One region of the Methylobacterium sp. WCS2018Hpa-22 genome, then DNA from elsewhere that is predicted to be linked to it. Evidence: riboswitches for the same ligand, from Rfam matches in the RefSeq annotation. Region 1 holds a riboswitch; each other region holds the start of a gene.

What was found. Region 1 has a riboswitch for cobalamin ahead of RQI43_RS14750 (TonB-dependent receptor). Riboswitches for the same ligand answer to the same signal wherever they lie in the genome.
Region 2: linked by a shared signal. The riboswitch ahead of RQI43_RS02250 (TonB-dependent siderophore receptor) and the one ahead of RQI43_RS14750 (TonB-dependent receptor) in region 1 are both predicted to bind cobalamin.
Region 3: linked by a shared signal. The riboswitch ahead of RQI43_RS02345 (TonB-dependent siderophore receptor) and the one ahead of RQI43_RS14750 (TonB-dependent receptor) in region 1 are both predicted to bind cobalamin.

The regions. Positions count from the first base shown of each region.
Region 1 covers NZ_JAVTJA010000010.1:85,506-90,222, reverse strand. The annotation lists gene RQI43_RS14755 (catalase family protein) at 86-1,189, shown strand; cobalamin riboswitch at 1,273-1,473, shown strand; gene RQI43_RS14750 (TonB-dependent receptor) at 1,583-3,727, shown strand; gene RQI43_RS14745 (DUF1993 domain-containing protein) at 3,770-4,333, opposite strand; gene RQI43_RS14740 (hypothetical protein) at 4,428-4,717, opposite strand, start outside.
Region 2 covers NZ_JAVTJA010000001.1:472,604-477,320, reverse strand. The annotation lists gene RQI43_RS02250 (TonB-dependent siderophore receptor) at 1-1,584, opposite strand, end outside; cobalamin riboswitch at 1,694-1,893, opposite strand; gene RQI43_RS02245 (AAA family ATPase) at 1,990-2,484, opposite strand; gene RQI43_RS02240 (DUF6925 family protein) at 2,535-3,497, opposite strand; gene RQI43_RS02235 (ABC transporter ATP-binding protein) at 3,472-4,290, opposite strand; gene RQI43_RS02230 (FecCD family ABC transporter permease) at 4,287-4,717, opposite strand, start outside.
Region 3 covers NZ_JAVTJA010000001.1:496,631-501,347, reverse strand. The annotation lists gene RQI43_RS02355 (DUF3526 domain-containing protein) at 1-39, opposite strand, end outside; gene RQI43_RS02350 (ABC transporter ATP-binding protein) at 36-779, opposite strand; gene RQI43_RS02345 (TonB-dependent siderophore receptor) at 779-2,941, opposite strand; cobalamin riboswitch at 3,124-3,334, opposite strand; gene RQI43_RS02340 (GlxA family transcriptional regulator) at 3,644-4,618, opposite strand.

The sequences.
Region 1 (4,717 bases):
CATCAGGTTGCGGAGCCGCCCGGTTCCCCGGAGGCCGTCGAAACGCCTCGGCGCGCGGAATCCGCCTTCCCCCGGAGCAGCACCCTTGGCCATCGAGACCGACTACCTGCGCTACACGCCCTCCATCGAGACCCTTGAACCCGACGAGGCCGAGACCAGCCGGGCCCTGAACGAGACCATGCGCTCCATCAGCGAGACGACCCTCGCCCATGGCGGCCATGCCATCCGCAGCGTCCATGCCAAGGCGCATGGCGCCTTGAGGGCCGAGTTGGAGGTGGCGCCCGACCTGTCCCCTGAACTGGCGCAGGGCCTGTTCGCGAAGCCGGGGCGCTACCCCGTGGTGATGCGCTTCTCGACCATTCCGGGCGACATCCTGGACGACAGCGTCTCCACCCCGCGCGGCGTGGCGATCAAGGTCCTCGGTGTCGAGGGAGAGCGTCTCGAAGGATCGGAAGGGGATGCCACGCAGGATTTCGTGCTCGTCAACGGGCCGGCCTTCTCGGCGCCGGGACCGAAGCCGTTCCTCGCGACGCTGAAGCTCCTCGCCAAGACCACGGACCGGGCGGAAGGGCTCAAGAAGGCTGCTTCGGCGGCGCTTCGGGGCGTGCAGAGCGCAGTCGTCGCGACCACCGGTTCGCCGAGCCCGACCCTGGCGATCCTCGGTGGGCAGCCCGAGACGCATCTCCTCGGCGACAGTTTCTATAGTCAGGTCCCGCTGCGCTTCGGCGATCACATCGCCAAGATCTCCCTCGTCCCGGTCTCTCCCGAAATGAGGGCGCTGGCGAACAAGCCGCTCGACGACACGAGTGCCGCCAACGCAATCCGCGAGGCGGTGATGGCGCATTTCAGCATCCACGGCGGCACCTGGGAATTGCGTGCACAGCTGTGCCTGAACCTCGACGACATGCCGGTGGAGGACGCCTCCGTGGTCTGGCCTGAGACCGCGAGCCCCTACCGTACCATCGCCACCCTCACCGCCGCGCCGCAGGCAAGCTGGAGCGAGGCCCGCGCCGCCTATGTCGATGACGGATTGTCGTTCAGCCCCTGGCACGGGCTGGCCGCGCACCGGCCGCTCGGCGGGATCATGCGCATGCGCAAATCGGCCTACGAGATGGGCAAGCGCTTCCGGGCCGAGAAGAACGGCCGCCGCATCGAGGAGCCGAAGAACCTCGACGCTCTACCGGATTGACGCCGGACGTTGCTGCAATGCGACAGGGCAGCGGCGATGATCGGTGCGGGATCATCTCGCAATTGACCCTCTCGTCGCGGCCGACCTAGCCTGAGACTGACGGTTCCTCTTCGGGGGATCAAAAGGGAACGCGGTGAGGACGTTTTGTCCGATGCCGCGGCTGCCCCCGCAACTGTAAGCGGCGAGCCCATCATCAACACGTCACTGGGTCTTCGGGCCTGGGAAGACGATGAGAGGGCGTCGACCCGCGAGCCAGGAGACCTGCCGTCAGTCGTGGTCACACGCGAAACGCATCGGGCGGGGTGTCCTGGTGGGGTGTCGGGGCCTGCGCTCGCGTAGGGATCGGCTTCGTTCGCGGTGACGTGCCACTGCCGTTGCCCGAGGTCTCCGCCTGTGTCCGCCCGTCTCGTTCCCCCACTCCTCGCCCTCGGATTCCTGGCATCCGCCTCGCCGGTTCTTGCTCAGTCCGGGACGGCAACCACCGCCGAGGCGACCCTCAACGAACTCTCCGTGGCCGCCGACATGCGCCCGCCCCCTGCAGCGGCCGGTCCCGGTCTCGGCGGGGCCACTGGTGGAACCGGCGGGGCCGAGGCGTTCGGCGCCCTGTCCGCTCCCGCGCTGACGTCGAGTTCGGGCGTCATCACCGGCAGGGCCCTCAACGATCGCCCGGTGACCCGCCCCGGCGAGGTGCTGGAAGCCGTGCCCGGCCTCATCGTCACGCAGCATTCCGGCGAAGGAAAAGCCAACCAGTACTTCCTGCGCGGCTTCAACCTCGACCACGGCACGGACATCGCCATCACCATCGACGGCATGCCGGCCAACATGCGCACCCATGGCCACGGCCAGGGCTATGCCGACATCAACTTCCTCATTCCCGAACTCGTCGGCGCGGTGGAGTTCCACAAGGGCCCGTATTTCGCCCGTGACGGGGATTTCGCCTCCGCCGGATCGGTGCGGATCGACACGATCGACGCGGTGCCCCGCCCTCTCGCGCTCACCTCCCTCGGGAGCTTCGGCTACAAGCGGGCGCTCACCATCGCCTCCGCACCCCTCGGGGAGGGGACGCTCCTCGCCGCTGGCGAGGCTCAGGTCTATGACGGCCCATGGGTGGTGCCGGACGACATCCGCAAGCTCAACGGCGTGCTGCGCTACAGCCAGGGCACCGCCCTCGACGGGTTCTCCCTCACCGGCATGGCCTATTCCAACCGCTGGACGGCGACGAACCAGGTTCCGCAGCGGGCCATTTCCGAAGGCGTGATCGGCCGCTTCGGCACTCTCGATCCGAGCGATGGCGGCGATGCCAGCCGCTTCTCCCTGTCGGGCCGCTGGAGCCGGTCGGACGACGGCGGCGTCACCCGCGCCAGCGCCTACGTCATCCGCTCAAACCTCAACCTGTTCAACAACTTCACCTATTTCCTCAACGACCCGGTCAACGGCGACCAGTTCCGCCAGCTCGACAGCCGCACCGTCGCCGGCGGCGAGATCGCCAGGGTGTTCAAGGGTGAGCTGTTCGGCCTGCCCATGGAGAACGAAATCGGCGTGCAGGCGCGGTTCGACGACATCCATGTGGGACTGTTCAACACGCGGGCGCGCACCTCCCTCTCCACCGTGCGCGACGACCGCGTGCAGGAGGGCAGCGCTGCCCTCTACTTTGAGAACCGCCTGCGTTGGACCGAGTGGCTGCGCACCAGCGTCGGCCTCCGCGCCGATGCCTACGACGCCACCGTGAGATCGAACAATCCGTTGAACTCAGGCCATGCGCGGGACGGCATCGTCAGCCCTAAGCTCGGCGTCGTGTTCGGCCCCTGGGCCGAGACCGAATTGTTCGTGAATTACGGCGAGGGCTTCCATTCCAACGACGCGCGGGGCGCGACCATCACGGTCGATCCGGGCAACCCTCTGTTCCCCCTCGACCGGGTGCCCCTGCTGGTGCGCTCGGTGGGCTCGGAGGTGGGCTTGCGCAACCGCTCCATCGCCGGTCTCGAATCGACCGTGACGCTGTTCCAGCTCGATTTCGATTCCGAGAACCTGTTCGTGGGCGATGCCGGCACCACCGAGCCGAGCCGCCCGAGCCGGCGCACCGGCATCGAGTGGACCAACCACTACGCGGTCACGCCCTGGCTCGCTCTCGATGCCGACCTCACCGTCACCCATGCGCGCTTCGCCGATCGCGACCCAGCGGGGAGCCGCATTCCCGCCGCCCCCACCGCCATCGCGGCGGCCGGCTTTACCCTCGGTGAGGCGCTCGGCTGGTTCGGCACGATGCGGCTTCGCTATTTCGGGCCGCGCCCGCTCATCGAGGACAATTCCGTCCGCTCGAAGCCGACCACGCTGGTGAATGGCCGCATCGGCTACAACTTCGAGAACGGCGTCACGGTGCAGCTCGACATCCTCAACCTGCTCAACGTCAAGGCGAGCCAGATCGACTACTTCTACGAGTCGCGGCTGCGGGGGGAACCGGCCGGCGGCGTGGCCGACACGCATCTGCATCCGGTGGAGCCGATGGCGGTGCGGCTGACGGTGGCGGGGCGGTTTTGAGAGGGATGGGAGCGGGTTGCGGGCAGCCAAGCCGCTCTCCGGTCATGCTGATGGCAGTGATCCGGGCCGGAGATATGCGAACATGTGAGGCACATAATCGGCTTTGCCGAGTGTGATGCCGTAATGCCGCAAGATGGCGTAGGCGGTGATGACGTGGAAGTAGAACTGAGGCAGAGCCCAATCCCGAGCGTATTGTTCGCCGCTCATATCGAACGTGATGTTGCCCGGAAGCTCGATCACGATTGGCAGGGTCGCTCCGGCATCGAGAGCATCGTCCGGGAGGCCGTCCAGATGCGCCAATGCGTCGGCGATGCGAGCCCGTGCATCCGCGATTGAGCCGGGCACGTCGCCGGCATTGCGCCCCTCGGCTGCCACGGCAGCAAGCGATTGGGGAATATCTTCGCCGCTAAGGCGGAACGTTGCTTCCTGAGCTTGATAGGCAGCAAAACAAACCTGTGACGCCAGTGGATACATATCTGGTGCCAGACGCGCCGATAGCAGACCATCGGCCTGATCCACCCTCTGATGCACTGCTTTGTCCAGCAGCCCGGACAGCGTCCGCAACATGTTCCTGTAGGTCGGTACCAGAAGGTTAGTCAGCGACATAATCAGTCTCGCGGCGACGGCTACTTCAAGGCCTACCCTATTTCCGCGAGAGCGAACACCATAAGTCGAGGCCCACTTTTTCCCATTCCGACCCCTACGGCCCCACCCGCTTCCGCACCACCATCTCCCCCCGGAACAAGAACTTCTGCGCGCGCTTGCCCGTGTCCACCTCCGTGGTGAAGACGTTGCCCTTGCTGTCCACGGCGAGGTTGTGGACCCAGTGGAAGTCGCCGGCCATGCGGCCGTTGCGGCCGAAGGCGCCGAGCACTTCGCCGGTGTCGCGCTTGAGGGTGCGGACCTCGTTGTTGGCGCCGTCCGCATTGAGGAGGTAGGTCTGGTCGGGGTCGGGCCAGAGCGCCAGTTCCCAGACCGAGCCGTTGGCGC
Region 2 (4,717 bases), on a different contig from region 1:
CGTCACGCTGAGGCCGTCGAACAGGTCGAGCTTAGCCCCGACCTCGTAGGCGAACCCGGTCTCCGGAGCGAAGGGCCGCGTCGCGCTGTCGAAGCCAGTGTTAGGGCGGAACGAGGCGGCGACATTGCCGTAGAGCGCCAGGAACGACAGCGGCTGGTAGACGAGGCCGGCTCGCGGCGAGAAGCCGGTGCGGTCCTGCTCGGTCCGTTCGTTCGCGACCTTGTCCCGGAAGGTCTGGTTGTAGAAGTCGGTGCGGTTGCCCAGCAGCAGCTTCCATTCCGGGCTCAGGGCGATCTGGTCCTGAAGGTAGACCGCCGTGTTGCCGACGTTCTCGCTGGCGCTGTAGCGGCGCGTGAAAGGGGGCTTGGCCTGCCCGTAGACGGGGTTGAACAGGTCGATGGCGAAGGGGTCGACGCGAGGGGTCGAGCGCTGGAGGTTCTCGGTGCTGTTGTAGCGCTCGTGCTCCAGGCCGAGCAGCAGGGTATGGGCGATGGGCCCGGTCTCGAAGCGCCCGACGAGTTCGGCCTGGCCGATGGCGACGCCCCAGGTGAAGTCGTGCTGGCGGAACTCGCGCAGCAGCGTGCGCCCGTCGTCGAGGATCCCGGTCGCGCCGGTCTGCAGGCCGGTGAGGCTACCGGTGTTAAGATGGGTGGCGACCCGCAAATGCCAGTCGGTGTTGAAGGCGTGCTCCAACCGCACCTGCAGCAGCGCGCTCTCGGACACGGAATCGTCGCCCGGCTCGCCGAAGAAGCGCGAGCGCGGGACGAGGCCGAGGCGATTGTTCACCGCGACGGTGCCCCGGTCGAAGGTCTGGCGGTTGCGCAGGTACTGCGCCTCGAACGTGATCTTGGTATCGGGCGTGACCTGCCAGCTCACCACCGGCGCCAGGAGCACGCGGTCGCCGTCGACGTAATCGCGAAAGCTGTCCTGGCGGGCGAGCGCGCCGTTGAAGCGATAGAGCACGCTACCGTCCTCGCTCAGCGCACCGCCGGCATCGACCGTGGTGCGGGCGGTGCCGAAGCTGCCGAACAGAGTGCCCATCTCGACGAAGGGTCGCGCTACGGGCTGCTTGGTGAGGATATTCACGGTCCCGCCCGGATCGCTGCGGCCATAGAGGGCGCCGGCCGGGCCCTTCAGGACCTCGATGGACTGGACGTTCTGGGTGTCGGGCGCGCCGTTGTAGCCGCGGGCGATGTTGAACCCATTCTGGAAAATGTCCTGGGTTGCGAAGCCGCGCACCGAGTACAGGGCGAGGTTCTGGGCGCCAAAATCGTTCTGCTTGCCGACGCCGGGCACGTAGTCGAGGGCGCGCTCGACCCGGGTCGCAGCGGTGTCGACCAGGACCTCTCGGGGCACAACGTCGACGTGCTGCGGCAGGTCGCGGCGCGGCGTCACCGTCTTAGTGCCGCTGTAGAGGTCCGGCATCCGGTAGGTCGGCGCGGCGGTGAAGGCCCCCTCGACCGAGAGCGCGTCGAGCACCACGGCGGTCTCGCCCGAGGGCGCCCCCTGGGCTGCGACGACGGTGGGGATCGCGCAGGACAGGGCCAGCACGGACATCAGCGGGATGGACGGTGAACGGGACACGTTGATGGGCCTCGGGCGACGGCAGTGGCACGTCACCGCGAACGAGGCCGAACCACGCGCAACGCGCATGCTTCCGCACCCGCCGGGGCACCCCGCCCAGCGTGTCTCGCGTGTGACCACGACTGACGGCAGGTCTCCTGGCTCGCGGGTCACTGCCCTTCACCGTCTTCCCGAGCGAGGCCGCTCAGTGACGTCGGTGGCGAAGGGCTCGCCGCTTACAGTTGCGGGGGCAGCCACGGCGTTGGGGCTGCCCCCGCACCGCGTTCCCTTTTGATCCTCCGGGGAGGAACCGTCACGGCCGAGGTACCATGCCGACGCCCATGTCCGTCAACGGACCAAGTGCAATGCACGAGGGGTTATGCCCTGCCGGCAACACTCGGGAAGACGGATCGCTCACTTCGTCCGTCAGCTCAGGACCTCGACCTGCTCCGGCGGCAAGCTACGCCACCAAGCGTCCGGGGATTGGAAAACCTCGTAGGTGAACCGGAGGACCTCATCCGGCTGGCGATGCGACGGGTCCACCCGACCACGCTCCGCGTTGCGGGCTTTCAGGACCTCCCACGGCACGTCGAACACTTTCCACTCCACGGTGAGCCCGTGTCGGGCGACGATCCCAAGCTCGCGCTCGAACACGGGTCTGGTGAGATGTGTGTCCGCCATCACCACGCTGAAGCCGTTCGTCAGGGCGACATCAAGGGCTGCTTCCTTGACCCGGTGCAGGAGGTCCCGGGCCGCATCGTCATGTGAGCCCTGCCTGAGTTCCCAGTAGACCTGCCGGTGCGGCGGCCAGAGCGTCTGCCGGAAGTCGTCGAGGGTGAGGTGGACCCAGCCGTCGAGAGGTCCGAAGCGGCGAGCGTAGGTCGTCTTCCCCGCGCCCGGGCAGCCGATCAAGCCGATCACCCTCTGGGGTGCCCCCGGACGATTCCTGCCGGCCACCGTCCGGGTCACGGTCAGGCCGCCGCCTCTGCATCCTCGTCGTCGCCTGCTGTGGCCTCGATGATCTCGCCCCGCAGGTAACGAGCCTGGGCCTCGGCGACCCGGCGTGCGCCCTGGGCGTGGCGGGTCGACACCGTGCGGCCGGGCGCCTCGGGCCCGCCGTGCTTGATCGCCACGAGTTCCGGATCACCCCAATGGTCGAGCATCTCCTGGAACGCTTCGTAGCGTCCGGCGTCGAAGGCGATGCGTTCGCCCATCATGTCCTTGTAGGGGTGTGCCGGGTGCAGGCCGGCGCAGGGGACCCAGCCCGCCGGGATCGGGGTCGTGGCGGCATGGGTCCGACCGCTGCGCAGGAGCTTCGGCAGCACGTGCGTGTGCGGACCCTCGGGGCTGGTGCCGCCGGACCCGGGGATCGGGGCATAGACCTCGACGCGTCCGACCCGCGCCAGGAACACCCGGTGCGGGCTCATGGCGACGAGGTGCGGCCCGATGGGGTTGGCGTGGTCGAACAACGGCATGCCGACGCCGGCCCGCAGCCGCTCGACGGCCTCCGGATCGCGCACCCGCACACAGGCATCCACGGCGAGCAGGCCGAGGCCGAGGTCAAACAGGATGCCGTCGCGATCCTCGACCCGGGCGGCGTTCCGGTCGGGCCCGAGTTCCGTCACCACGGTCCTCCGGTTCATCGTGCATGTCGCTTCCGGCAGGCAAAGCGCGACCGCGTGGTTCCAGCCCGAGGCGACCGCGGTCTCATAGGCGATTGGCCTCAGGTCGGAACTCGGGGTCAGGGCGATGGCCCCGCGCGCGGTCGCAAGTCCCAGGCGATCGTCAGGGAGGGCCAGGACAGGCTCGTCCGGATCGCGCATGAACTCCGCGATGGCACCGAAGCTGCCGAGGCTCCAGGCCGTGCCCGGATCGGCCAATGCCTCGCGCAGGAGGGCTACGACAGCATCAGGGCTGGTGGGGGAAGGCTGCATCGATGTCCTCCGTATGTGGCCCTGAACGGCTCCAGGGCAGGATATAGTCGGTTCCGTCCGGTCCGGCCCCACGGCACGCCGTGACACCGAACGCATCGGCGAGCAGCCGGTCCGTCAGGGCGACGTCCGGGCGTCCGTCAGCGACGAGGCGTCCCGCACCCAGAACCACGATCCGGTCGCAGAACCGTGCGGCGAGGGTCAAATCGTGCAGAACAGCGACGACGCCGGTGCCGGCCAGGGCCACGCTCCGCAACAGCGTCATGGCATCGAGCTGGTGGGCCGGGTCGAGGGCGGTGATCGGTTCGTCGGCCAACAACCACTCCGCTTCGACGGCGAGCGCCCGCGCCAGCAGCACGCGCATCCGCTCGCCCGTGGACAGGGTCGGTTCGGTCCGCTCGGCGAAGCGCACGACATCGGTCCGTACCATCGCTCGGTTTATTGCGGCATGATCGGCGCCATCGAGGCCACCGAACGCGCGTCGATGCGGCAGCCTGCCGAGGGCGACGAGGTCACGCACCTGCATCGGCCAACCGGCCCCCGCGCCCTGGAAAAGGACCGCGATGCGCTTGGCGCGCGCGTCGCGGGAGATGCCCTTGAGCGGCATACCGTCGAGATCCACGCGGCCCTTGGTCGGGGCGACCAAGCCCGCGAGGGTGCGCAGGAGGGTGGTCTTGCCAGCGCCGTTCGGACCGACCAGACCGACGAGGGCCCCGCGTTCCAGGGACAGGGTGACATCCGAGAGGATGGCACGGCCGCCGAGGCGGACATCGAGGACTGCGGTCGCGAGGCTCATGCGCCGCGCCCTCGCTCACGCAGGAGGAGCACGATCAGGAACGGTGCCCCAACGAGCGCAGTCACCACACCCAGCTTGAGTTCCGGGCGCGTCGCCAGGAGACGAACGCCCAAGTCCGCCGCCAGCACCAGGGCGGCCCCAGCGAGGCCACTCGGCCACAGGCTGGCGCCGGGACGTGAGCCGATCAGAGGTCTTACAAGGTGCGGCACCACGAGGCCGACGAAGCCGATTGCGCCGCTGACGGCGACGCCGCTGCCCACGGCCAGCGCCGCGCCCGTCACGAGGCGCAGGCGCACCGAGACCAGATGGAAGCCGAGACTCGCGGCCGTGTCCTCGCCCAGTGTCAGGGCATCCAGCGCGCGGCCGGTAGACAGCATCAGGCCCCAGCCGACCGCCATCAACGGCAGGCAAAGCCAGACATGGTCCA
Region 3 (4,717 bases), on a different contig from region 1:
GCGGGCGGTGCGCGCGAGTTCGGCCGCGAGCTGCCTCACGCCGCGCTCCCCGCCAGCCGCTCGATGTAGAGCCGCTCCAGGCTGACATGGTCGAGAGTCCGGGGGTCGATCTCCTCAACGATACAGCCACGGCTAAGGACACCGACGCGGCCAGCCATCTCGCGCACCCTGTAGAGATCGTGGGTCGCCATCAGGATGGCGGTGCCACGATCCGCCGCCGCCCGGACCGTTGTGGAGAAGTCCGCCGCCGCGCTCGGATCAAGGCCCGAGGTCGGTTCGTCGAGGAGGAGGAGCCGGGCACGGCGCGCGAGTGCCACCGCGATGCCGACCTTCTGGCGCATGCCCTTGGAATAGGAGCCGGCGGGACGGGCGAGGGCAGGCTCGGCGAGGCCGGCCTCCGCGAGGAGCATGCGTGCGTTCGCTTTCGTCAGATCGAGGCCGGCCAGGGTCGTGAAGTAGCGCAGGTTCTCCACCCCGGAGAGGCCGGGATAGAGCGCCACCTGTTCGGGGATGTAGGCCACGTGCCGGCGCGCGCCGACCGGGTCGGCGCCGGCATCGACACCGCAGACCCGGACCGTGCCGGCATCCGCCTTTAGGAAGCCGAGGATCAGGTTGACCGTTGTGGTCTTGCCAGCCCCGTTCGGCCCGAGCAGGGCGAAGACCTCCCCGGGACGGAGCGACAGGTCGAGGCCATCGAGGGCTTGGCGTTCGCCGAAACGCTTGCCCGCCCCCCGGATCTCCAGGACGAAGTCGCCCGAATGGGTCGTGACCTCAGTCATCAGAACCGCACCGAGATCGTGCCGGTGAAGCGCCGGGGCGCGCCGGGATAGACCCGGAACACGCTGTTCGAACTCTCATAGTAAGTGGTGTCGAAGATGTTCTCGACGTTAAGGCCGAAGCGCATGTTCTCGTAGCGGTAATAGGCCAGCGCATCGACAGCGATGTAGGCCGGCAGAGAGAAGCCCGAGCCCGATGCGTCCCCGGCGCGTTCGCCAACCCCGCGCACGCCGCCGCCCAGGCCGAGGCCCTTCCAGGGGCCGGCCTGGACCTCGTGCACAGCGAGCAGGCTGCCCGAGTGGCGCGGGATGTTGATCAGCGGTGCGCCCACCGGCAGCACGTTATCCTTGGTCACCACTGCGTCGGCGTAGACGTAGCCCGCCAGGATCTTGATCTCGGGGGTGATCTGGCCTGCGGCCGTGAGTTCGAAGCCCTGGCTGCGCACGCCGCCCGCCGCCAGCGAGAAGCCGCTGTTGTTGGGGTCGGCCGTCAGCACGTTCTGCCGCTCGATGCGGAAGGCCGCCGCCGTCAGGCCGAGGGCGCCTCCGAACAGATCGAGCTTGGCACCCACCTCGTAGCCGATGCCAGTCTCGGGCTCGAACGGCTCCGCGCGGGCCACCGCGAAGGCATCGGGGCCGATATTGGGCCGGAAGCTGGTGCCGACATTGGTGTAGAGCGAAAGCTCAGGCAGGGGCTGGTAGACGAGCCCGGCACGCGGCGTGGCCGCCACCCGCGATTGCTCTGACTGGGTCGAGTTCGTTCGCTCGCGAAAAGATTGCTCGAAGAAATCGAACCGGGCCCCGAGGAGCGCCTTCCACTCGGGGCTGAGCGCGATCTGGTCCTGGACATAGAGGGCGGTGTTGGTGACTCGTTCCAAGTTGTTGCGCCGGATCGTGAGCGGCGGCAGGGCCTGGCCGTAGCGGGGATCGTAAATGTCGAGGCTGTAGGGGCTCTGGCGGAAGTTCGAGCGATCATAGACCACGCGGCTATCCGTGCTCTCCCGCTCGAAGCCGAGAAGCAGGGTATGACCGAGATCACCGGTGGCGAAGCGCCCCACCACCTCGGCCTGACCGATGGCGGTATCCCAGCGGTAATCGCGGAAGTTCCGGTCGCGCAGGACGGTGCGATTGTCCGCGGCGAGGCCACGGACCTCCGCCGATTCCCCGACCAGCGAGCCGGTGTTGAAGTGGGTGGCGAGGCGCATCTGCCAATCGGCGTTGAAGCGATGCTCGACCCGCACCTGCATCGTGTCCGAGCTCTGATACGTGCTCTGCCCCGGCTCGCCGAGGAAGCGGGAAATCGGCAGGAAGCCGAGTTGGCGGTTGATCGCAATCACACCCCGGTCGACCACGACGCGATTGCGCAGGAACTCGGTCTCGACGGTGATTTTCGTGTCCGGCGTGACCTGCCAGCTCACGACGGGAGCGACGAGGAGCCGGTCGCTGTCGACAAAATCGCGAAAGCTGTTCTGGCGTCCGCCCGCAAAGTTAAATCGGTAGAGCAGCGTGCCGTCCTCGTTGAGCGCGCCACCGGCATCGACCGTGTCGCGGAACTGCTCGAAAGAACCCCAGAGACCGCCCATCTCGACGAAGCGCTCAGCGGTCGGCTGTTTGGTGACGAAGTTGACGAGGCCACCTGGGTCACTGCGCCCAAACAGGCCGCCACCGGGGCCCTTGAGCACCTCGATGCGCTCGACGTTCTGGGTGTCAGGCGGCGGCGGCGAGCCTCGGTTGATCGGGAAGCCGTTACGGTAGAGTTCCGAGGTAGTCGTGCCACGGATGGCGTAGCTGAACACCGTCAGGCCGCCAAAATTGTTCTGCTGGGCGACGCCGGGCGTATAGTTGAAGACCCGGTCGACGCGGGTGGCGGCGAGATCTGTGATGACCTCGCGCGGCGCAACGGTGACGATCTGGGGCACGTCGCGCTGGGGCGTGTCGGTCTTCGTGCTGCTCACCGCCCGGTCGGCCCGGTAGCCCGGGGTCGGACCGATCAGGCCTATCCCCGGGGAGGGGCCAGCACCAGCGACCACTGGAGCGCTCCCGCCAGTAGCCTCCACGGAGAGTTCCTCCAGCGTGACGGCCTCCTGCGCCCGGGCCTCCAGTGCAGGCGCGCCCGCCGAAAGGATTGCGGCAAGCGCGTAGTGCGATCCTCGACGCCTCGACATCCGACGACGCTTGGCCGGAACGGGCAGGGTCAGGATCGCAACCTTCGAGGTCGCCAGGTTGGGACGAAGGGGCACCGGTGCGCTCAAGGTTGTCGAGCGACGGCCGAGCGGGTGCCCTCGCGGGACCGGCTGCGTCAGTAGCCAAGCCCGCTCATGCGCTCCGCCGGGACACCCCGCCCGAGAGACGTATCGTTGTGCAAGGCAGGTCTCCTGGCTCGCGGGTCGTCGCCCTCGCCTCGGCCTTCCCAGTACGTCGCACCAGTGACCATGGACGGTGAGGGCTCACCGCTAACAGTTGCGGGGGCAGCTTCGGAAGCGCTCCTGCGAGCACCCCGAATTCCCTCTTAGCCCGCGAGCCGACGACCCGCAGGAACCTTGACGGTCAGACATTCGCCGGGCGCCGCCGCATAGTCAATCGAGGGGGCGTCATTTTCTCGCAACATTGTAACATTGCATCAGTCTGGTCCCGGACCGTTGTCCGTCGCCAGATGGATTGGGACAGTCCGCTCTTTTCAGGTGCGGAGGCTCTGATCCATCGGGGGTGAAAGGTTATGCAGCCTGCGCCTAGTGGCGCAATCGGCCGATGCTCGATGGCCTCCACGATAAGCGCTTATGGACGTCTTCTGGTCGAAAGCAGTCGGACCGCATTCCACCCAACCCGGTCGTAGAGCGGGCTGGCAGGTGTCAACCTAACTCGGCCGCTCATTCCGTTGTCTTTGTTACCTGTAAGCGTGTTTCGGACGGCTCTATGACGCGCGTGCCGCGACGCAAGCTCTGCGGCGTTTGACCGAACATGCGCAGGAAAGCCCGCCGCAACCGATTGCGATCGGTAAAGCCGGTGTCACGGGCAACGACATCCAACGCATGGCGTCCGTCTTCGAGCATACGTTGCGCGGCCTCTAGGCGAAGGCGCTCTACGGCCTTGGCCGGGGACTGTCCGGTCTCCTCGCGAAAGATCCGGCTGAATTGGCGGGGACTTACACTCGCGGCGTCAGCGAGCTCCTCGACAGTCAGCGGATTGGCCAGATGCTCTCGGGCGTATACGAGCGCGCGGCGGACGCGGTCGGAGCGGGGCTGCAGTTCTAAGAGCGCGGAGAACTGGGACTGGCCGCCCGGGCGGCGGTGGTAGACGACGAGCTTGCGCGCCACCATCCGCGACAGGTCCGCGCCGTGATCGTCTTCGATCAGGGCGAGGGTCAGGTCGATGGCCGCGCTCATCCCGGCGGATGTCCAGATGTGTCCATCGGAGACGAAGATGCGGTCGTCGTCGACGCGGACGCGAGGAAACCGAGCCTGCAAGTCCCGGGCATGGGCCCAGTGCGTGGTCGCGGTACGGCCGTCGAGCAATCCCGCCTCGGCCAGGGCGAATGCCCCCGTGCATAGTCCTGCGACGCGTCGGGACGTCTGGCCCGCCTCAGCGATATAGCTGCGCAGGGCAAGCGTGAGGGGGCGGGGAAGCAGCTCGCCGACGACCATCAAGGTGTCCGGCACGAGGGTGAGCGGAACTGTCTCGATCCGGATGCCCAGCGACGACCGGATCGTTCCACCCTGCTCAGACATAACTGTCAGGCGGTAGGCTTCGTATCCGAGTTCCACGTTGGTGAACTCGAAGGCCGATAGCGCGGCCAGTCCCATAACTTGGAACCCGTCCTCAAGAATGAAGCCGACCTCTGGCATCGAAACCACCACCGCTCATGTCCTGAATTGACGCTTTTACGTCATTTCAGACATCGCCGTCCAGCCGTAGTGTCGTGCCGTCGCAAACAGCCAGCGGCG